DNA from 3 places in the Bacillus bruguierae genome. Region 2 is predicted to be linked to each of the others. Evidence: a T-box and tRNA genes for the amino acid it is inferred to sense, from the RefSeq annotation. Region 2 holds a T-box; the other regions hold tRNA genes.

Evidence for each region. The T-box of region 2 lies ahead of ileS (isoleucine--tRNA ligase). A T-box ahead of a tRNA ligase gene usually reads a tRNA of that ligase, here a tRNA-Ile.
Region 1: it has a tRNA-Ile gene. The T-box ahead of ileS (isoleucine--tRNA ligase) is inferred to sense a tRNA for this amino acid. The anticodon was not compared.
Region 3: it has a tRNA-Ile gene. The T-box ahead of ileS (isoleucine--tRNA ligase) is inferred to sense a tRNA for this amino acid. The anticodon was not compared.

What each region holds. Positions count from the first base shown of each region.
Region 1 covers NZ_JBAWSX010000012.1:755-5,101, reverse strand. Annotated here, with positions in the region: gene glgB (1,4-alpha-glucan branching protein GlgB) at 1-103, opposite strand, end outside; gene WAZ07_RS18160 (L-lactate dehydrogenase) at 467-1,411, opposite strand; gene WAZ07_RS18155 (alpha/beta fold hydrolase) at 1,779-2,684, shown strand; tRNA gene WAZ07_RS18150 (tRNA-Glu) at 2,814-2,885, opposite strand; tRNA gene WAZ07_RS18145 (tRNA-Ser) at 2,892-2,982, opposite strand; tRNA gene WAZ07_RS18140 (tRNA-Asn) at 2,991-3,065, opposite strand; tRNA gene WAZ07_RS18135 (tRNA-Ile) at 3,069-3,145, opposite strand; tRNA gene WAZ07_RS18130 (tRNA-Gly) at 3,153-3,223, opposite strand; tRNA gene WAZ07_RS18125 (tRNA-Lys) at 3,231-3,306, opposite strand; tRNA gene WAZ07_RS18120 (tRNA-Thr) at 3,316-3,391, opposite strand; tRNA gene WAZ07_RS18115 (tRNA-Phe) at 3,407-3,482, opposite strand; tRNA gene WAZ07_RS18110 (tRNA-Asp) at 3,493-3,568, opposite strand; tRNA gene WAZ07_RS18105 (tRNA-Met) at 3,571-3,647, opposite strand; tRNA gene WAZ07_RS18100 (tRNA-Ser) at 3,674-3,766, opposite strand; tRNA gene WAZ07_RS18095 (tRNA-Ile) at 3,785-3,861, opposite strand; tRNA gene WAZ07_RS18090 (tRNA-Met) at 3,866-3,942, opposite strand; tRNA gene WAZ07_RS18085 (tRNA-Ala) at 3,959-4,031, opposite strand; tRNA gene WAZ07_RS18080 (tRNA-Pro) at 4,046-4,119, opposite strand; tRNA gene WAZ07_RS18075 (tRNA-Arg) at 4,129-4,202, opposite strand; tRNA gene WAZ07_RS18070 (tRNA-Leu) at 4,206-4,294, opposite strand; tRNA gene WAZ07_RS18065 (tRNA-Gly) at 4,309-4,347, opposite strand, start outside.
Region 2 covers NZ_JBAWSX010000006.1:128,244-141,625, reverse strand. Annotated here, with positions in the region: gene argS (arginine--tRNA ligase) at 1-315, shown strand, start outside; gene WAZ07_RS12485 (SMI1/KNR4 family protein) at 811-1,365, shown strand; gene WAZ07_RS12480 (YjjG family noncanonical pyrimidine nucleotidase) at 1,576-2,265, opposite strand; gene WAZ07_RS12470 (GW domain-containing glycosaminoglycan-binding protein) at 3,076-5,310, shown strand; gene WAZ07_RS12460 (hypothetical protein) at 5,754-5,990, opposite strand; T-box leader at 6,176-6,417, shown strand; gene ileS (isoleucine--tRNA ligase) at 6,472-9,576, shown strand; gene WAZ07_RS12450 (tetratricopeptide repeat protein) at 9,690-13,382, shown strand, end outside.
Region 3 covers NZ_JBAWSX010000027.1:7-4,353, forward strand. Annotated here, with positions in the region: partial or broken rRNA gene WAZ07_RS24940 (23S ribosomal RNA) at 1-147, shown strand, start outside; rRNA gene rrf (5S ribosomal RNA) at 249-364, shown strand; tRNA gene WAZ07_RS24950 (tRNA-Val) at 369-444, shown strand; tRNA gene WAZ07_RS24955 (tRNA-Tyr) at 461-544, shown strand; tRNA gene WAZ07_RS24960 (tRNA-Gln) at 551-625, shown strand; tRNA gene WAZ07_RS24965 (tRNA-Lys) at 631-706, shown strand; tRNA gene WAZ07_RS24970 (tRNA-Leu) at 724-804, shown strand; tRNA gene WAZ07_RS24975 (tRNA-Gly) at 841-915, shown strand; tRNA gene WAZ07_RS24980 (tRNA-Leu) at 930-1,018, shown strand; tRNA gene WAZ07_RS24985 (tRNA-Arg) at 1,022-1,095, shown strand; tRNA gene WAZ07_RS24990 (tRNA-Pro) at 1,105-1,178, shown strand; tRNA gene WAZ07_RS24995 (tRNA-Ala) at 1,193-1,268, shown strand; tRNA gene WAZ07_RS25000 (tRNA-Ser) at 1,287-1,379, shown strand; tRNA gene WAZ07_RS25005 (tRNA-Met) at 1,408-1,484, shown strand; tRNA gene WAZ07_RS25010 (tRNA-Asp) at 1,487-1,562, shown strand; tRNA gene WAZ07_RS25015 (tRNA-Phe) at 1,573-1,648, shown strand; tRNA gene WAZ07_RS25020 (tRNA-Thr) at 1,670-1,745, shown strand; tRNA gene WAZ07_RS25025 (tRNA-Trp) at 1,749-1,819, shown strand; tRNA gene WAZ07_RS25030 (tRNA-Ile) at 1,830-1,906, shown strand; tRNA gene WAZ07_RS25035 (tRNA-Asn) at 1,910-1,984, shown strand; tRNA gene WAZ07_RS25040 (tRNA-Glu) at 1,986-2,057, shown strand; gene WAZ07_RS25045 (CBS domain-containing protein) at 2,804-3,223, shown strand; gene WAZ07_RS25050 (DUF3965 domain-containing protein) at 3,558-4,347, shown strand, end outside.

The DNA.
Region 1 (4,347 bases), on a different contig from region 2:
CCCATACGGAAAAACGTGTACCTTCCATCCCATTTTCCATCGTCAAATGAGCACCAAGTATCTCATAGCTATCATAAAACTTTTCTTCATGGAACAATAACATGTCTTCCACATTACACTTTGTCTCAATCACTATGTTCACCTCACAAGATGACAGAATTTTAAATATGTTATTACTATTCTTCAGTAAATTGAAATATCCTTGCGAATTTCTAAAAAAACATACGTTTTTTTATAGAAATTCGCGGTAATTTTATGAAATTTAACCGAAAAATATCGAATTTTGACGAATATTTATTGAAAGCGTTTTATTTTAAAATAATTTTTTTAGTAGAAAAAAAGGGGAATTTACTGCTATTCTGTTATTGTTTTCCATTAAAGTAAAACATAAAAAAACCCTTTCCGGTAAAGGGGTGAAATAAAGGGATATACAGGGGAGGCCGGAAAGGGATTTATACAATTCGGATTACAGTACTGGTGCCATAGTCTCTTTTAGCACTTTTACGGAATGATCAAATTTCAATTCTTCTTCTGCATTTAATTCAAGCTCTACAACTTCTCGAATACCTTGACGGTTGATAACTGCTGGAACACCTACGTAAACATCTTGTTGTCCGTATTGTCCTTCAAGATATGCAGATACTGTCAATACGCTGTTCTCGTTGTTTAAGATCGCTTTCGTTACACGTAATAGTGACATACCGATACCGTAGTAAGTTGCACCTTTACGTTGAATAATATGATAAGCAGCATCGCGTACATTTACAAAGATTTCGTCTAATTCGCTTTGATTGTACTTTTCATTGTTCGCTAAAATTGTTTCTAGCTTTTGTACACCAATAGTAGTATGGCTCCATACAGGAAGCTCTGTGTCACCATGTTCACCAATAATATACGCATGCACGTTACGTGGATCTACCTCTAAGTACTCACCTAGCATATAACGGAAACGAGCAGAGTCTAAAGTTGTACCAGAACCAAGTACGCGCTCTTTTGGTAATCCAGATTCTTTCCAAGTTACATAAGTTAAAATGTCCACTGGGTTAGTTGCGATTAAGAAGATACCATCAAATCCGCTATCCATAATACCACGAACGATTTGTTTAAAGATTTTTGTATTCTTCTCAACTAAATCTAAGCGAGTTTCACCTGGCTTTTGCGGTAATCCAGCAGTGATAACAACAAGATCTGCATCTTTACAATCCGCATAGCTACCTTTCCAAACTTTTGTTGGAGATGGAGCAAATGGAACCGCATGGCTCAAATCCATTGCTTCGCCTTCTGCTTTTGCTTCGTTTACGTCAACAAGAACAAACTCTTCAGCTACACCTTGGTTAATCATAGAATATGCATAGCTGCAACCTACAGCTCCTGTTCCTACTAATACTACGCGGTTAATACCTTTTTTCATGGTAAAATCCCCTCTCTATTTTTCAATATCATCATTAGCATTGTCATTTAAGTAAATAATTAAAATACTGTTTTTATATTGTTTAACTTCCTTACACACATATTGTAGCACGTTTTTTTGTGAGTGTATTCACATTTTATGACCCATTTGTGAAATTTATCACATATAGGGGAAAGTTATAATATTAAGTATGGAATCGATTTTAATGGAAGCGTTCTCTTTAGATTGTGAACACAAATAATACAGTATTTCATTTTACCAATAGACTATATTATATAGTGAAAATCCCAGTATTTACAAATAAACTACTCTCATTATAAGATTAGACTGAACAGTCGGTTTATAATTTATTATGGGAGTGAATAATATGAAAGATCACATCATAACTTTACAAGACGGACGTAAGTTAGCCTATATTGAATATGGTAAAACAAATGGATTACCAGTCATGCTGTTTCATGGTACACCCGGTTCAAGAATTTGGGCATTAACAGATGATATGGTAGCGAAACAATTAGGCATACGACTTATTTCAATAGATAGACCTGGCTACGGGCTCTCTGATCCAAAACAGAATCGAACAGTTCTGAATTGGGCAGAAGATGTAAATGAAATAGCAGATCAACTAAAACTCCAAACTTTTTCTATTATAGGTGTCTCAGGCGGAGGCGCTTATGCAGCAGCCTGTGCTTACAAAATCCCTGAGCGCTTACAATCCGTACAAATGGTTTCTAGTGCAACTCCGTTTGAAAATGAAGAGCCGCCAGCCAGTATGTGCCGCGAAAATCGAATTGCCTTCTTTATCTCCAAACGCTTACCTTTGCTATTAAAATGGGCATATCGTGCTCAAAAAAAGCAAATGGAAAAGAACCCTGAAAAATATATGCAAGGGATGAAAAAAGGAAATAGACATTTATGCAAATGGGATCAACAATTTATTCAAACAGATGAAGATATTAAATTAACTATGATCCACATGAAAGAAGCGTTAAGAAATAGTGTAGATGAAGCAGTAGCAGAACACTGGGGATTTAATTTTCAAAACATTTCTATTCCTATCCATATTTGGCATGGTACAGCCGACACTTTATCTTCAATAGAAGAAATAAAAAAAGTAGCCTCAGCTACTCCTCATGTAACAACACATTATATAAAAGATGCAGGACATTTCTTACCTGATGATCCCCACATATGGGAATCTATTTTACAAACAATTATTCATGATGCAGATGAGACAAACAAATCCAGTATATCATTTCATACTTCTATTTGATCCATTATGAGGTGGGAGTATTACTGCCCACGAATAGCGGGATAAAAATCAAGGAAAACCAGCTAAAATAGAGAAGTAACTATTCATTATACACAAAAAGAGATAGCAAATTATGCTATCTCTTTAATATGACCCGTACGGGATTCGAACCCGTGTTACCGCCGTGAAAGGGCGGTGTCTTAACCACTTGACCAACGGGCCAATTTCTGGCAGAGAAGAAGGGATTCGAACCCTCGCACCGCGTAAGCGATCTACTCCCTTAGCAGGGGAGCCCCTTGAGCCACTTGGGTACTTCTCTATATTATATGGCTCCGCAGGTAGGACTCGAACCTACGACCGATCGGTTAACAGCCGATAGCTCTACCACTGAGCTACTGCGGAATATGGTGGGCCTAAATGGACTCGAACCATCGACCTCACGCTTATCAGGCGTGCGCTCTAACCAGCTGAGCTATAGGCCCTAGAAAAAGCGGGTGAAGAGAATCGAACTCTCGACCAGAGCTTGGAAGGCTCTTGTTTTACCACTAAACTACACCCGCATAAAAATGGTGAGCCATGAAGGACTCGAACCTTCGACCCTCTGATTAAAAGTCAGATGCTCTACCAACTGAGCTAATGGCTCATTTTGAAATGGTGCCGGCTAGAGGACTTGAACCCCCAACCTACTGATTACAAGTCAGTTGCTCTACCAATTGAGCTAAGCCGGCTTGCATATTTCAAAATGGTGGCTCGGGACGGAATCGAACCGCCGACACGAGGATTTTCAGTCCTCTGCTCTACCGACTGAGCTACCGAGCCTTAATATAAATGGCGGTCCCGACCGGGGTCGAACCGGCGATCTCCTGCGTGACAGGCAGGCATGTTAACCACTACACCACGGGACCATTGGTTGCGGGGACAGGATTTGAACCTGCGACCTTCGGGTTATGAGCCCGACGAGCTACCAGACTGCTCCACCCCGCGATGATATAATATTCTTTTTAAAAAAATGGAGGAGGTAGAGGGATTCGAACCCCCGCGCGACTCTCGCCGCCTGTCGGTTTTCAAGACCGATCCCTTCAGCCAGACTTGGGTATACCTCCATATATATAAAACTTGAGTGGTGGACCTTGTAGGACTCGAACCTACGACCGGACGGTTATGAGCCGTCTGCTCTAACCAGCTGAGCTAAAGGTCCTTTATGGTAGCGGCGGAGGGGATCGAACCCCCGACCTCACGGGTATGAACCGTACGCTCTAGCCAGCTGAGCTACACCGCCATAAACAAGTTATAAGTGGAGCCTAGCGGGATCGAACCGCTGACCTCCTGCGTGCAAGGCAGGCGCTCTCCCAGCTGAGCTAAGGCCCCATTTTAAAAAACTATCGGGAAGACAGGATTTGAACCTGCGACCCCCTGGTCCCAAACCAGGTGCTCTACCAAGCTGAGCCACTTCCCGTTAATAAAGCGCGCCCGAGAGGACTCGAACCCCTAACCTTTTGATCCGTAGTCAAACGCTCTATCCAATTGAGCTACGGGCGCATATGGTGCCGAGGGCGGGGGTCGAACCCGCACGGTGGTCACCCACCGCAGGATTTTAAGTCCTGTGCGTCTGCCTGTTCCGCCACCCCGGCGTCATATTGTAAATTGGAGCGGAAGACGGGATTCGAACCCGCGACCCCAACCT
Region 2 (13,382 bases):
TCATTATTGAAAAAAAGTGATGTAGACATTGAGAAGCAAGACTTACAGTTAACAGACGATATAAGTTGGACAGTGATAAAATTACTTCATCGTTTTCCGCAAGTCGTTGAAACAGCGTTTGCTAAATACGAGCCATCTCATATTGCAAAATATTTATTAGACGTGGCACAGGCGTTTAACAAATATTATGGTAACGTTCGTATTTTAGAAGAAAATGCAGAGAAAGAAAGTAGACTTGCGCTTGTATATGCGGTGGCAGTTGTATTGAAAGAAGGATTACGTTTGCTGGGAATGGGAGCGCCTGAGGAGATGTAAAAGAGAAAGGGATTTGATCATTGACAAGTAGTAGTATTCCTGGAAAACATAATAACAAATCATTATGTTCCTATTGATGCGGCGCATTTTGAGTCACGAGACCGGGCGACTCCGCAAAAAAAGAAATCAAAATCACAGCCGAAAAAGCGCGGTCATAAACCGAAAGCGGAACGGAAAACGTTCTAATCAGAAAAATAAGACCGAGAAAGTCAAAAAACATCTATGAAAAGACAATAGAAGATCAACTAGATATTAGTCTTGAAACTGTATAAGAAGATATGTAAGAGTAATTTTCAAACAAATCAAGCAACACAATATACAGAAAAAATTGACTTATTTGAAAATAAAGAATGGGTTAGAGATAAGTAGTTGAAAAGTAAATAACCCTCTTAGCTTTTAAAAGGTGAAGAAAAATACTAAATGAATTGTTAACAAATGAGCTTCGTCTATTATTTAGATTGCAAGACATTGAGAATGATTGGGGGTATCTGGCATATGTCGAAGGAAAAGAATCCATTATGTTCGATGGAGGAACTTCAAATTAAGTTGAAAGAAAGAATGCTTCCAATGGCAGAATACTTAGAGATTGATTCATTTTTATTAAAGAACAATATTCATCAGGAACCTATTCAAGAATTTCAAGAGAAATTTCAGCTTCATCCGAAAAGTGTCTTTTTAAATTTTGTTCGTCAATATGACTTGAATCAGTGGGAGTTCTTTAATATTTGGTTTGGACGCGGAAATTATTTGGAGGAATTGATTGAAATTAATACAGGATGGGATTGTTGGTGGGGAGAAGGGGAGAGACCAAGTGAATGGTTAATGATTGCTCAAACGGATCCTTATACATTTTTGCTTCACCGACAGACGGACAAAATTTACGCCATTACAAGCGATGATAAAGATACGGAGTGGCAGGCAATTGCCCCAAATTTTGAACAGTGGATTCGAGGAATCGGAACATACTATATAGAGAAGCGTGATATTGAAGAAATTATCTGCCTTGTACAAGCTGAAAACAAAAAATATTGGAGAGAATTGAATACTTGAATATTAAGCAATTCCTGTTGGGACAGGGTGGAAAATAGAAGAACATCATTGTCAAAGAACGTACAGAGAAGCGAGTGGATTTGAAAAGCTCCTTAAGCCATTTGAGTGCCTAGAGGAGCTTTTTTATACGGTAGGAATTTATTTTAATCAATCTTTTTCAAAATGTATTCTTTTAAATCTTTTTGAGATAACTATTCTCTTAATATATGACTATTTTTTTAGTATCTTTTTAAGCTCCATCAAATTTGAAATCTCATAAGTAGGTTTTAATTCTGATGTATTTACAATTTGATTAGGATTAAACCAACATGTATCTATGCCAAAATTGTTTCCGCCTTGTATATCAGAAGTTAAGCTATCTCCTACCATTAATACTTTGTTTTTGTCAGTATGCTTTAAATTGTTTAAGGCGTGCTCAAATATTTTAGAATCTGGCTTCGATACATTAACATCCTCAGAGACTACTATATCTTCAAAATATTTTGCTATAGTAGATTTCCGTATTCGATTATCTTGAACATCTTTGAGACCATTGGTTATTATCGAAAGTCTATATTCTTGATGTAGACTTTCGACAAGGGTTATACTCTCATCATATAAAAAAGAAGCATTAGATAAATGTTTCATATATAATTGTGCGAGTTCAACTTCATCAAATTTAGCATTTAATTTATTTGATAACCGTTTAAATCGTTCAACATTTAAGTTTTTCTGAGTAATAAGTCCATCCTCTAGCTCTTTCCATATAGCTGTATTGATAGCCTTATATATTTTTAAATGATAACTTTCATCATATTTTATATTACATGCCAGCATCGTATTTTTAAGAGCGTGTTTTTCAGATTTTTTAAAATCAAATAAAGTCTCATCTGCATCAAATATTATAACTTCGTACTTCATATTAATCCTCCAGATATATATAAATACAAATTAAAAAACCGGCATAAAAACCTCTTTCTTTTAGATGGTCGAGAGCATCTGGTCATGCATAGAAGCGGTCAGGGCCTTTTCCTGCCACATGCAAGGTTTAAAACAAAATGACAAAGCAAGTAGCAGTCATGTTTCGTTCTGCATAACAGCGACTTATATGACGGAAAATTAAAATGGATATATATAGTTAATTTTTGTAGTGGTCACATACAAACTGTCTTATAAAAATGTCTTATCAACGTACTCATATGAGGTCCTGTCATACGTTAAAGCGCTAGGTTATAAATAAAATATCTTCTATGTTTTACGACACTTAATAAATTACAATATTTATTAAGTATTGTATATGACATATGTCATACTAAGCAGGGATTATGAGAAAATCTGAGCACGGGAAAATTATTTGTATGTAGTCTTCTTTATATTTTGTGTAATTTTGCATAGTCTAAAAAAACTGTTAATTCTGCTACTAGTAGTGTATTCGCGGCTTTTTCTAAGTGCCCATGAAAATCTCTGTAATATCTTGTTTTGGACTAGTGCTTCCATGATTTTTGATGTAAACTGATTCATAGGAAGGCTCTTTTCTATGAATTTTTGCGGTAACCCAATTCTATTAAGAAAAGGTCTTTTTTTTTGTTTTTATTTACACAAAATAGTGCATACTCTCTAAGTATTTGAATAAGACAACAATAAATCAATTAAACTTACAATTTAAATTTAATAGGAGATAAGATTATGAGTGAAAATAATAAGTTAAAGGTACGTAGTAAATCAGTTGCGGTGATAGGAGTAACTGGCGTATGTTTATTGTTAGCAGAACCAACGTTTATAAAAGCTGATAACTTACAGGGTGAAGATATTAAATCAAATAATTTACAAGATCAATCACAAGATAATAGTTTTAAAATAGATAATTCACAAAACTTACAAGGCAGTAATATAAAATCAGATACCCAGAAAGATAATGATAGTAAGTTAGAAAATGTACAAGATAGAGATGTACATTCAAATAATCAACAAGATAGCAGTGCCAAATCGTATAACATAGAAAGTAATGAGGTTAAATCATCTAATCCACAAGAGAATGTTAGTCAACCATCTACCTCACAATCTAGTGCAACAACAGTACAAGAGACTCAATTTATTAAGTTTTCACAAGGTAATGGCATTTGGTCTGTACCATATGGATTACAAGGTGCAAACTATGTTGATTCCACAAATAAGTATGTAGGAAAAGAAGTTCAGCTGATTCAAAAAATGACAGTAAACAATATAGTATGGTATCAATTTAGTGTAGACGGACAAACAATCGGTTGGCTTGATAGTAGAGTGTTAACTGATTTGACAAACGTACAAGAAATAGATGAAAACGCCGTAATGGGTGCAACATCAAATAATGGTATATGGTCTGTACCTTATGGTATTAGCGGTGCAAACTACATAGACTTATCAGATAAATACGCTTACCAAAACATTAAATTAATAAAAAAAGTAACTTTTGGAAATGCGACATGGTATAAATTTAGTTTAAATGGTCAAGTTATCGGATGGATTGATGATAAAGCATTAGATAAAGGACAATCGACTTCTGTTAATTTCAATGTAATGATTGGAAATACAAATGGTAATGGGATATGGTCAACGCCGTACGGTATCATTGGTGCTAGATATTTAGGTTCTACAAATGATTATACATATCAAACTGTACAAGTAATAAGAACTGTAAAAATAGGAAACACAAATTGGTATCACATAAGTAAAGACGGTAAGTTAATTGGTTGGATAGATGGTGATAGAGTTGTAACGGATTTAGAAAACGTACAAATTGAAAATAGTACCTTAACAATAAGCGGTTCTATAAAACCTTCTGACGGTATTTGGAGTGTACCATATGGAGAATACGGTGCAAATTGGATTGCGCCTGTTAGTGATTATAGTTATAAACAAGTTCAAATTATACAGAGTGTAAAAAAATGGGGTGTAACTTGGGATAAAATCAAGTTAGGTGATAGAGTGTTAGGGTGGGTTGATGCAAAAACATTAGCAAATCTTACAATACAGAATGAAGATAGAACTGCAATGATTGGAGACACTAATGGTCATATTGTATGGACTTTACCTTATGGTGAAAGTAGTGCTAAATATGTTAACCCTGCTGTAAAGTACATAAATCAACCAATTCAAATCATTCGTAGTACGGAAAAAGATGGAGTACTTTGGTATAACTTTAAAATTGGTAACAATGAAGAGGGTTGGGTTGACTCCAGAGCAATTTCTAGTGCATCTAATATAATAGAAATGAATGAAACGTATCATGTATCAAATCCTGAGGGTCATACTGTATGGTCAAGACCTTATGGTATGCAAAACGCATCTTATATTGGCTTTGCTTCTAATTTTGCTAATAAGAACTTAAATGTAAAATTATCTGTAAATTACAACGGTGTAACATGGTATGCTTTTAGAGACAATAAGGGTGGTTTAAATTGGATAGATAGTAGAGCTGTTGTTCAAGGTTCTACTTATCCACATATGGATGTGCCGATTATTAGCCAACGTGATCCTTATATGCCATCAAGAAATTTAGTATCTGGTTGTGAGATAACTTCTGTAACTATGATGTTACAATATGCAGGTGCGAACGTAGATAAAGTTCAACTTGCATACGAAATGCCGTATTCTAGTTTTGATCCAAATCTAGGTTTTGTAGGAAACCCTTTTGGTAGAGGTTGGACTATATATCCACCTGCTCTAATGGATTTAGTACGTAAATACGCAGGTAGTTCAATAAATTTAACTGGGCAAGATATAAAAAGACAATTAGATGCTGGGAAACCTGTTGTAGCTTGGATGACTATGCATGGTTTTACAGTTCACGCTATTACGCTTGTAGGGTATGATGAAAACAATTTTTATTATAACGATCCTTGGACTGGTGAGAAAAATGCTTCTATGTATTGGTCTGACTTTTATAACAATTGGTCTACTCAAAATAGACGAGCAATTTCATATTAAAGTATTGGGTAGAGTTTAAAAATAACTCTACCTTTTTATATGGATGTATGGAAACAAGAAAATATGAGTTAAAAAACCAACATAAAACCCCTTTCTTTTTATGGGAGGACGAGAGCATCTGGCCGTGCATAGGAGCGGTCAGGGCCTTTTCCTGCCACGTGCAATGGTTTAAAACAAAGGGAGCAAGCAAGTGCAGGTCATAATGTATTCTGCATAGCAGCGACTTATATGTCGAAATATTAAAACAGGTTTATATAAATTTGGACACATATTATCTTTAATCTCAGATTGTTTCTTGAGGTATCTAGTGTTTACATTCTATAGAATGCGTTCTTCTTTGCATAATAAATGCCCCCTTGTTTGGTGATATTAAGAATAAAACGATTCTTAATAAGTGTCCAAATTCATTAGGAGGCTAATGGGAAAGTACAAATATCATATAATTAATGATTAAAAAATCCTAAAGCATATTTTACCCCTTCATGGATATCGGTTGTTTCATACCCTGCTAATTCTTCATAGGTAATTTGCATTTTGACATTTTCTAATTCGTAACCGCTGTCTAAATCAATATTCAACAGAACCTCATACCCATCAGTAGTAACGTTTGTTTCTATAATGTTAAAGGTTTGAATCGCTGTACCTGTTTCATACTCGATTGGCTCTAAAAGATCTGACATAAAAAACACCACTTTTCCTAATAATAAACATGTTTAGCTCTTTCAGTAGTTTAACCATGCGGCATGCTGTTATGCATGTCACATTCCAATAAGTGTAGAATTTAAATAAATATAATTTAAAAAACATTCTAAAATGATTGACAATTGATAGTGCATTGGAATAAAATAACTGTTAACAAAAGTATACAAATCTGATGACGAGAACAAGTAAAATATATCACTGTTCCCCAGAGAGCCGGTGCTGTGCTGAAAGCCGGTGTTCGGTATATGTTTGAAAATCATCTCCGAGGAGTCGAGCTGAACATAGTAAGTTCGAACGGTTGTCTACCGTTACAAGGAACGCGTATGATTGTACGTTGCTGAGTGCTATTGATGAGCCATTGATCAATAGAAGTAGGGTGGTAGCGCGGGTAAACCCGTCCCTAATGATAGGGACGGGTTTTTTGTGTACTTTTAATTATTTCTTAAGGAGTGATTGTAGATGAAGAAGGTAGATGTGAAAGAATTAGCTGTAAGGAGAGAAGCACGAATTCGTAAGCAATGGAATGAACAGGATACCTTTATGCAATCGATTCGAAATCGTGAAGGTGCACAATCTTTCGTATTTTATGAAGGACCGCCAACTGCGAATGGGCTTCCGCATGTCGGTCATGCCTTAGGGCGAACCATTAAAGATTTGGTTGCAAGATATAAAACGATGACAGGATATAAAGTGCTGCGTAAGGCTGGATGGGATACACATGGATTACCAGTGGAATTAGGTGTTGAAAAGCAGCTTGGCATTTCTGGGAAACATGATATTGAAAAGTACGGTGTAGAAGCCTTTCTAGCCAAATGTAAAGAGAGTGTATTTACGTATGAAAAGCAGTGGCGTGAGTTTACAGAGAGTATTGGTTACTGGGTTGACATGAATACGCCGTATATCACGTTAGATAATTCCTATATTGAAAGTGTTTGGCATGTTCTTGGAACGATTCATGAAAAAGGATTGTTATATAAAGGTCACCGCGTTTCTCCTTATTGCCCAAGCTGTCAAACGTCGTTAAGCTCACATGAGGTGGCGCAAGGATATAAAACAGTGAAGGATTTAAGTGCAACAGTTAAATTTCAGCTTGCAGATCAGGAAAACGAGTATATTCTCGGTTGGACAACGACGCCGTGGACGCTTCCCGCTAATGTAGCGTTAGCAGTTCATCCTGAGATGGAATACGTGAGGGCGCAGCAAGGGGATGATGTTTATATTGTTGCGAAAGAGTTAGTGGAAGATGTACTGCAGCAAGAGTATAAAGTGTTATCTGTTCACAGGGGAAGCGAGTTAATAGGTCTTTCTTATGTACCACCATTTCAATTTGCAGAAGTTACAAATGGTCATTGTGTAGTAAATGCTGATTTTGTCACAGCCAATAGCGGTACAGGAATTGTTCATATCGCACCTGCTTACGGAGAAGATGATTATAAAGTGGTTCAAGAACACGGTCTATCATTTGTGAATGTTGTAAACGAGAAGGGAGAATACACATCTGATGTTCCTTTTTTACAAGGGAAATTTGTAAAAGAGTGTGATGTTGATATTGTTCGCTATTTAGCTGAGCATGGTCTTCTTTATCATAAGGAGAAGTATGAGCATAGTTATCCGCATTGTTGGCGCTGTGATTCACCGTTACTTTATTACGCAAATGAAAGTTGGTTCATTCGAACAACTGCTTTAAAAGAGCAATTTTTACAAAATAATAATGAAGTAACATGGCATCCAGAGCATATTCAACATGGCCGGTTCGGTAATTTTTTAGAAAATATGGTTGATTGGAACATTAGCCGAAAACGATATTGGGGTACGCCGCTTAACGTATGGGAGTGCGATGGATGTCATCATCAATTTGCACCGAAAAGTATTGAAGAACTTAGAAATTTTGCGATTAGCGCTGTAGATGAAAATATTGAGTTGCATAAGCCATATATGGATGAAGTGAAGGTAAAGTGTTCAAAATGTGGTGAGACGATGAATCGTACGCCAGAAGTAATTGACGTTTGGTTTGATAGCGGTTCGATGCCATTTGCTCAGTATCATTATCCATTTGAAAATAAAGAGTTATTTGAAGAACAGTTTCCAGCGGATGTTATTGCTGAAGGAATTGATCAGACGCGCGGATGGTTTTATAGTCTACTTGCAGTATCTACTCTGTACACTGGAAGAGCACCGTATAAGCGTGTATTATCACTTGGGCATGTGTTAGATGAAAATGGGCAAAAAATGTCTAAAAGTAAAGGGAATGCGTTAGATCCAGTAGATTTAGTAGAGAAATTTGGAGCGGATGCCCTGCGGTGGGCACTTCTTGTAGATAGTGCGCCGTGGAATCCAAAGCGATTTTCAGAACGAACTGTACAAGAAGCAAAGTCGAAACTCGTTGATACGTTGTTAAATGTATACAGTTTTTATGTATTGTACGCGAATTTAGATGGATACAATCCAAAACAGGAATATAGTACAAAGAAAACAAAATTGGATGAATGGGTATTATCAAGATTGCATAGTACGATTCAAAAAGTAAGCATTGCTTTAGAGGATTATCAATTTACAACAGCTGCGCGTGAAATAGCCGTATTAGTTGAAGAGGTAAGTAATTGGTATGTAAGACGTTCCCGTAGTCGTTTTTGGGCATCTGGTATGAATGCTGAAAAAGCAGCAGCATACGATACACTTCACGAAGTACTTGTTACGCTTAGTAAGCTACTTGCGCCGTTCACACCATTTTTAGCAGAAGATATTCATTTTAATTTAGAAGGCAGTAGTGTTCATTTAGCAGATTATCCAGTATGTGAAGAAGCGCTAATTGAGAAACAGCTTGAAAGAGAGATGGCAGCTGTTTTGCAAGTAGTTGAGCTTGGACGTAGCATTCGTAATCAACATACACTAAAAGTAAAACAACCATTAGCAAAACTTGTTGTATTTGAGAATGCGAAGCAAGAAATGGAGTGGGATTCTTATAAAGAGATTATAATGGATGAGCTTAACGTGAAAGAAGTTACGATCGAACATAGCGAAGCGGAGTATATGTCATATCAGTTAAAACTAAATTTTAAACAAGCAGGACCGAAATTTGGAAAACAAATCAATACGGTAAATCATTGGCTGCAAAATTTATCTAGTGAAGAAGTAAAAGTGTTTATAGAGGATCAAAAGGGAGCATGTCAAATGTCGTCTGGAGAAGCTGTAACAGTAACATTAGACGATGTGTTTGTTGAAAAAGTGCCGAAAACAGGATTTGCTGATGCTACGAATGGATTATATACCGTTATGATGGATACGAATGTAACGGATGAATTGCTGCAGGAGGGAACGGCGCGAGAATTTATTCGCGCTGTACAGGAATATCGAAAACAATTGAATTTACCAGTAAATTTGCGAGTAGACATTGAAGTTGAATGTGACGAGGAATTACAGAATGTAATTATGAAGTATAAAGAATTACTACAAGAAAACTTACTTATGAAACAATTATTCATCAAGGAATCGATGCAACAAGCAAAGCAAATCCAAGTAGGGAATAAGCATATGTTGATTCATCTTAGAGCGAACGAGATATAAGATAAGAAAAACAGAGTATACGCTCTGTTTTTTTCTTTTGAAGAAACTGTGAAAAAGCATTGTAAGTTCTATAACTAGTATATAAAATTATGAAAAAAGAATGGAGTGAAAAGATGCGAGACTTTGAGAAATTAAGGGTATACGTAAAAAGGAAAGAATTTTCAAATGGTTTATCGGAAATTCAAAAGGAAATTGAGGAAATAAGAGCAAGAAAATCCCTTTCATATATGAAAAAATGGCTCGGTCAAATTTCTTCAGAAGAAGATTTTTATACACTTATTCAATTGTTGGATGAAGGGTTAATGCCATCTTATAGTAGATTTATGGTACGGTATGCGCATCGTCGTTTTAACAGTTTTCGTACTCTTACTTGGTTTTGTGATGATTTAATTGATGAACGAAAATCATTAGATGCAGAAGATTTGTTAAAAGAGGCATTGCGAAAAAAAGGGAATTCTGTTAAAAAAGAGCACCTTGCAAAGACATATTTCGTATTGGCACGCTGCATACTGGAAATGCGTCGTTATGAGGAAGCTTATACATATATGAAGAAAGCAGAAGAGTTAAGTGAAATTCCGATTTTTGATAAATGGGGTTACTTCTATTTATTTAAAGGCGATTGGCTAAAGGCAGAAGAAGTACTTCGAAAAGGAATGAATTATGAAGAATGCGCAGATACGTCAACATATTTATTGGCTGAGCTACATTCTATGAAAGGGGAACATGAAGAATCATTACAAATCATTACGGAAGCGATGAAGAAATTTCCACAAGTTCCGTTCTTTTATTTAGAAAAGATTAAAAGATTATATGATCAAAAAGCATATGATGAGCTGAGCCAAGTTTTACATGAAGTTCAAAAGTTGTTGCCATTTCATAGTTATCAATCGTTTTTCTTACAAATTTGGGCGGAAATCTATTATACGAAAGGTGATTGGGCTACTCTGCAAACATTGTTAGAAAATGAGAATAGTTTAAAAGATTCCCCTTATCACAACGCACTGCGTTTTGCTGAGCAAAAAGAAGTGATGTTACCAATTATACCTGTCGTGCAGAAAGATAACTACTGTGTACCTGCAAGTATCGAAATGATGCTGAAGCTTTTTGGAAAGCATGAAAATCAAGATGAAATTGCTAAGCATATTTTTGATGGAATCGGATCGAAGTTGTCAAAAACAGTTGAATACGTAGAAGGGATTGGTTATAAAAGTCGCTTTTTTGTAGGTGCAGTAGACATGTATAAAAGATTTATCGATGCGGGTATTCCGGTTATGCTTAGTGTCGATATAGATCATGTTTCGCATGTGCAATTGGTAGTTGGTTATAATGATCAGCTGCAAGTTTTATATATTCAAGATCCAAATTTTGCAGAGCGCATACTTGTCACATATGAAGAATTTGCAAAGCAGTATGTAAATACAAACTATTTATCTATCGCAATTGTTCCAAAAGAGAAAAGTGAGCTGCTTTCTTCTTTATGTGAAGAAGATGATTTGTATTTCCGTCGCATCTTTTCGTTAACAGATCACATGGAATTTGCTGAACACGACGATGTGGAAAATTTATTAAGGCTTTTACATGAGCATAACGAAAATCCGTATACATGGCTATATGCGATTAAGCATTTAGATTTACAAGATGGAAAGGAGTTTATATTTAGCTGTGCGAAGCGTGCTTTACATGCCTATCCGGAATCCGATTATGTAAACCTTCATGCAGCGCAATGTTTTGTGCGTATTGAAGAACTGGAACAAGCAAATAAAGTATTAGAACAAGTGAAGCATAAAACTTCTAATTCATTCTATCATTTTATTGAAGGACGCATTGCGTTAGATGAATCTCGTTATCATGATATGATCGCCAGTTTTCGCGCGTCGCTCCAGCTAGATCCTGACCAGCCAGTAGCTTGGAGTTATATGGCAATTGGATATATGTATTTAGGTGATTTAGAACAGGCTCTAAAGTATTCGTCTATTGCAACGGGGCGTTACGAAGATCGTTTTGTTTTTGTTAATCATGCTCTTATTTTAATGGATGCAGATCGAGATGAAGAAGCATATGAAGTGTTTACTATATTGTTAAAACAATATAAACGAGACGGATATGTCTGGTGTGAGCGTGCGAAGTGTGCTCATAAATTAGGAAAGGTACGATCGGCAATTCGCGGACTGCGAATCGGCAAGGAATTAGATCGTCAACTGCCGCTTCCGTATATCATGTTAGCTGATATTTATGAAGCAGAATTAGATGATGAAAGAAAAGCAGAAGAGATTTTACTAGAAGGAGTGCAAAATGATGTCCAATCAGCTGCACTATATGCGAATTTAGGAGACTTTTATTTAGAACGAGAGCAATATGAAAAAGCACTGAACATGTATGAAGTAGGACTTCAACATGACGAGGAAGATGTATCCTGTCATATAGGGATAGGTGAAGTCTACATGAAACAAAGAAGCTATGAAACAGGAAAACAATATATTTTTAGACTGAAAAAACAGTTTACTGAAGATAGTGACTTCCTTATTAATGCTGGGAAAGTATTATGGAATGCTGCTATGGATCAAAGCATAGAGCAAAAAGAAGTGGAATCGGCTTTAACAATCATGGAAGAAGGAATCGTTTGTATACAAAATAATTTCCGGGATGCACTAGATATATATGTGACGCAGCTAGAAGATACACCATTTTTACAAAGAGGGATTTCATTTTTAAGTACTTTAGTTGAAGAAGATAATCATAATATAGATTATTTATGTTATTTAGGAATATTACAGGAGTCGGCTGGAAATTATATGAAAGCTATTTGGCTATATGAGCAAGCGGCGCGGATCACTGAAGATACATTCCCGCATTTTAGACTCGGAGAAGCGTATAAAACATTGGAAGAATGGGAACAAGCAAAAACAGCTTATTTACAATGCGTGAAACGAGATTCTACTTTTGCAATGGCGCATTTAAAACTGGCTGAAATTTACTATGTTGAAGAAGATTTAGAGAACGAACAGCATCATATGTTTGAAGGTTGTAAAAATGCCCCCCTTTTAGTAAATATGGAGCATTTAGCGAATATATCAGTAAAAGCCGGGCGTCATAAGGAACTGATTTCGGCTTTAAACAAAAAGAAAGGGATTGTTCCTGAGTCATGGCGTTTAAATAGTCTTGCATATGTATACGGGGCATCTGGTAATGGCCAGAAAGAACGTGTTTATGTAGAACAGGCGCTGGCAAAGGAAAATAATCATGAAGAGATATTACATCATTATGCGAAAATATTACTTGCCTCGCATGAAAAAGAAGGTTTACCTGTTATTGAAAAGCTTATTATGCAAAATGTTCACAATGAAGAAGTGTATGTAACGTATATAGACGAATTGCAAAAGCGAAGAAAAAGTATAAGTGATAGTTTAGGAGATTTAGACATATCAAAAGAAGAAAAGAGTTATGCGTTTATGTATGCAGCTTCCGCACTTGAACAAAAATGTATGGAACAGATGGAGCAAGAAGAACAAACAGGAGCATTTTTTATAAAAATGTATCGCCGCATTCGAAAGCGTGCGCAAGATGTACTTTCTATTACATCTATTATTGATTTGTATGAAACGGCAATCCACCTAAATCAAGAAAACGGCGGGGCGGTACAGCGATTTGTACACTTTTATGTAAATGGCAATCTCATTGATGATGCAATAGAAACATTACGTAAATCGCTCGAAAACCATTGGAATTATGAAATTGCACATCAGTTTATTATGCTGCTTTTAGAACATGTAGATGACAATGGGGAAAGGCTGCAAGAGGCATTGCGT
Region 3 (4,347 bases), on a different contig from region 2:
TCTAAGCATGAAGCCCCCCTCAAGATGAGATTTCCCATAGCGTTAAGCTAGTAAGATCCCTGAAAGATGATCAGGTTGATAGGTTCGAGGTGGAAGCGTGGCGACACGTGGAGCTGACGAATACTAATAGATCGAGGACTTAACCATATAATATGAAGCAAGTGTTATCTAGTTTTGAGAGAATATAAAAAACTTGTTGACTTTTTCGGTGAATCAAGTATAATAATGATTGTCTCAAATGAATATAGTCTGGTAATGATGGCAGAGAGGTCACACCCGTTCCCATACCGAACACGGAAGTTAAGCTCTCTAGCGCCGATGGTAGTTGGGACTTTGTCCCTGTGAGAGTAGGACGTTGCCAGGCAAATGGAGGATTAGCTCAGCTGGGAGAGCACCTGCCTTACAAGCAGGGGGTCGGCGGTTCGATCCCGTCATCCTCCACCATATAATCTTAAATGTCGGAGGGGTAGCGAAGTGGCTAAACGCGGCGGACTGTAAATCCGCTCCTTCGGGTTCGGCAGTTCGAATCTGCCCCCCTCCACCATTTCGATGGGCTATAGCCAAGCGGTAAGGCAACGGACTTTGACTCCGTCATGCGCTGGTTCGAATCCAGCTAGCCCAGCCATTTAAGAGCCATTAGCTCAGTTGGTAGAGCATCTGACTTTTAATCAGAGGGTCGAAGGTTCGAGTCCTTCATGGCTCACCATTTTTAAAATGTAATATGCGGGTGTGGCGGAATTGGCAGACGCACCAGACTTAGGATCTGGCGCCTTTGGCGTGGGGGTTCGACTCCCTTCACCCGCACTCTTAATTAAATAAGCAATAAGTCATATATGTTTTGCGGAAGTAGTTCAGTGGTAGAATACAACCTTGCCAAGGTTGGGGTCGCGGGTTCGAATCCCGTCTTCCGCTCCAATTTTCAATATGACGCCGGGGTGGCGGAACAGGCAGACGCACAGGACTTAAAATCCTGCGGTGGGTGACCACCGTGCGGGTTCGACCCCCGCCCTCGGCACCATATGCGCCCGTAGCTCAATTGGATAGAGCGTTTGACTACGGATCAAAAGGTTAGGGGTTCGAGTCCTCTCGGGCGCGCTTTATTAACGGGAAGTGGCTCAGCTTGGTAGAGCACCTGGTTTGGGACCAGGGGGTCGCAGGTTCGAATCCTGTCTTCCCGATAGTTTTTTAAAATGGGGCCTTAGCTCAGCTGGGAGAGCGCCTGCCTTGCACGCAGGAGGTCAGCGGTTCGATCCCGCTAGGCTCCACCATTAAAGCTTCATATATACGGAGGTATACCCAAGTTCGGCTGAAGGGATCGGTCTTGAAAACCGACAGGCGGCGAGAGTCGCGCGGGGGTTCGAATCCCTCTACCTCCTCCATTTTTTATTTAAAAGAATATTATATCATCGCGGGGTGGAGCAGTCTGGTAGCTCGTCGGGCTCATAACCCGAAGGTCGCAGGTTCAAATCCTGTCCCCGCAACCAATGGTCCCGTGGTGTAGTGGTTAACATGCCTGCCTGTCACGCAGGAGATCGCCGGTTCGACCCCGGTCGGGACCGCCATTTACATAAAGGCTCGGTAGCTCAGTCGGTAGAGCAGAGGACTGAAAATCCTCGTGTCGGCGGTTCGATTCCGTCCCGAGCCACCATTTTTTTTTGTAAAAAAACTAGCCGGCTTAGCTCAATTGGTAGAGCAACTGACTTGTAATCAGTAGGTTGGGGGTTCAAGTCCTCTAGCCGGCACCACTTAGGGGCATAGTTTAAAGGTAGAACAGAGGTCTCCAAAACCTCCGGTGTGGGTTCGATTCCTACTGCCCCTGTAAGAAATATGGGCCTATAGCTCAGCTGGTTAGAGCGCACGCCTGATAAGCGTGAGGTCGATGGTTCGAGTCCATTTAGGCCCACCATATTCCGCAGTAGCTCAGTGGTAGAGCTATCGGCTGTTAACCGATCGGTCGTAGGTTCGAGTCCTACCTGCGGAGCCATGGCCCGTTGGTCAAGTGGTTAAGACACCGCCCTTTCACGGCGGTAACACGGGTTCGAATCCCGTACGGGTCATTATAAAAAGAGTCAGCACTATGCTGACTCTTTTTATTTGAAGAAAAATAATATTATACATTATATTTTCTGTATATCGTATTTATTATAACGAATTATAATTACTTCTGATTAATGATCTCCTTATACATATATTTATTGAGCTACTTTTGGACAGTAAGAATGAGAATGCTTCAACTAACCAAAAGTAGTCGAATAAAGAAAATCTACTGATGGCCGTATCAAGCTATTATAACAATAAGTATATCTTTATCATATTATAAAATGTTTTATTTTTTATTATAAATAATGAAGGATTTTGTATGATTTTGTGTAATTAGGAAAGAATATAGTACATTATATTTTTACCAATTGATTATTTTAGCTATACTCAGAATTGAACTACATCAATTCATTTTGATGATTGTACAACGGAATGTTGCATGAATATTTTACGGTATAAAGTATTTCTTTTACTAACCTCATCCTGCTTATTGCTCTGTATCTTTACAAGCTGCCTTCTCAAATAAGAACGATAAAGTCTATATTTACTCTCCGCAATTCTAAAGTTTTTAGAATTGGTCATTGTAACTGTGAATATCCAATTTATTTTGCGTTTTATGATTACATAGTTTTCTACATTTGATAAAGTGTAATTTCATCTGTTTTTAATAAGAGATGGTATCTCGTTTATCTTTTAAGGAACTTGCGAATTGAAATGAAGAGGGTTGGAGATGCTAAAGTGTGTAAAGGAGGGTAATATATTTATGACAACTGTTCGAGAATTGATGAGCACGAATATTGTACAATGTACATCACTAGATAACGTATATGAAGCAGCGGTGAAAATGAAAGAAGAAGATATAGGAATGATTCCTGTTGTGGAGAATAATCAAGTTATCGGACTTGTAACAGACCGTGATTTGGTTGTGCGGGGAATTGCAGAAAAACATCCAGGTTCCAATCAAATTACAAATGTTATGACAACACAAATTATTTCTGTGTCACCTGATGACGCTATTGAAAAAGCGACAGAGTTAATGGCACGTTACCAAATAAGAAGATTGCCAGTAGTTGAACATGGACAACTTGTTGGGATGCTATCACTTGGTGATTTAGCAACAACTAAATATGCAGATGATCAAGCAGGCGTTGCCTTAAGTGAAATATCAGAGCAAACAGACTAAATAAATACTTTTATTCTGTTTGCAATTTGCTATTTGAGGGCAGGAATGCTTCATCTGAAAATTTATTTGAAAGCAATGATGTAGTGAAGGATAAGCATGTTAATATGCGCCTAATTAGTTTAATTCATAATCTGTGGGGGTTTCCCCGCAGATTAAATTCACATTTTATGTAAATTATTTTTGGAATTTTTGTTAATAACTATTAACATATGAAAAAAATGATATACTAATAAATATAAGCATTATATGTTATTTTGAATATAATAATATTGATGGATAGTTTAATAGCATTCAAATATTTTATCATACATATAGAAAATGGAGGGGGAATTATATGGGGATTGTGCAAACCGAACCCAATTGGAACTTGGTTACGGATGCGTATACAGAGCCGGAAAATTTTGCGGATTTACTCTCTTTACTTATACCAAAGTATCCAAAAGGAGAAGGAAAAGAACGAACTATTCTGGCTTGGAAAGAAAAAGAATTTTATAAGAAAGAAAATTTAATTCTTTTTATTTTATATGGAATGAAAAAATTACATGATTTACCGAAGTTTCATAAAGATGAAATGCCAACTTTAGTTCGAATTATTCGTTTATGCCAAGAAGTAGGATGGTATCAACAGGCCTATGATTTTATGATTGCTGAAGGATTAGAGGAATTCGTACAAACATCGCTAGAGTATGAATCATGGGATGCATTTACACAAGTAGTTGCTTGGAATTATTTAATTATAAAACAAAAGGTTACGGAATTAGAAAGTAATGATGATTTTATTTGGGAAAGAATTAAGTTTAATGTAGAGTGTATTGAAAAGTATAAAACACTTTTGTCTCATAAAGAAATGATGGAGTTTATGTTTCTCTATCTTTGTAAACAAGCAAAGGGATTATCAAAAGAGAAGTTAGATGAAATTTTAATGGAGTTAGCAATATATTGCAATACGTATATTTGTGATATATACACGTTAGATTTATTAAAAAAATATAGAAAATGTACGGATTTCTTAACATATTATGAACCAAGCCATGCTGCTGTAGCATGCCAGCGTGCAGTGATTGCACAAATATCTGATCGTCTTAATCCGTTGAAGACAACTCATGTTGATGATTATTTGTTTG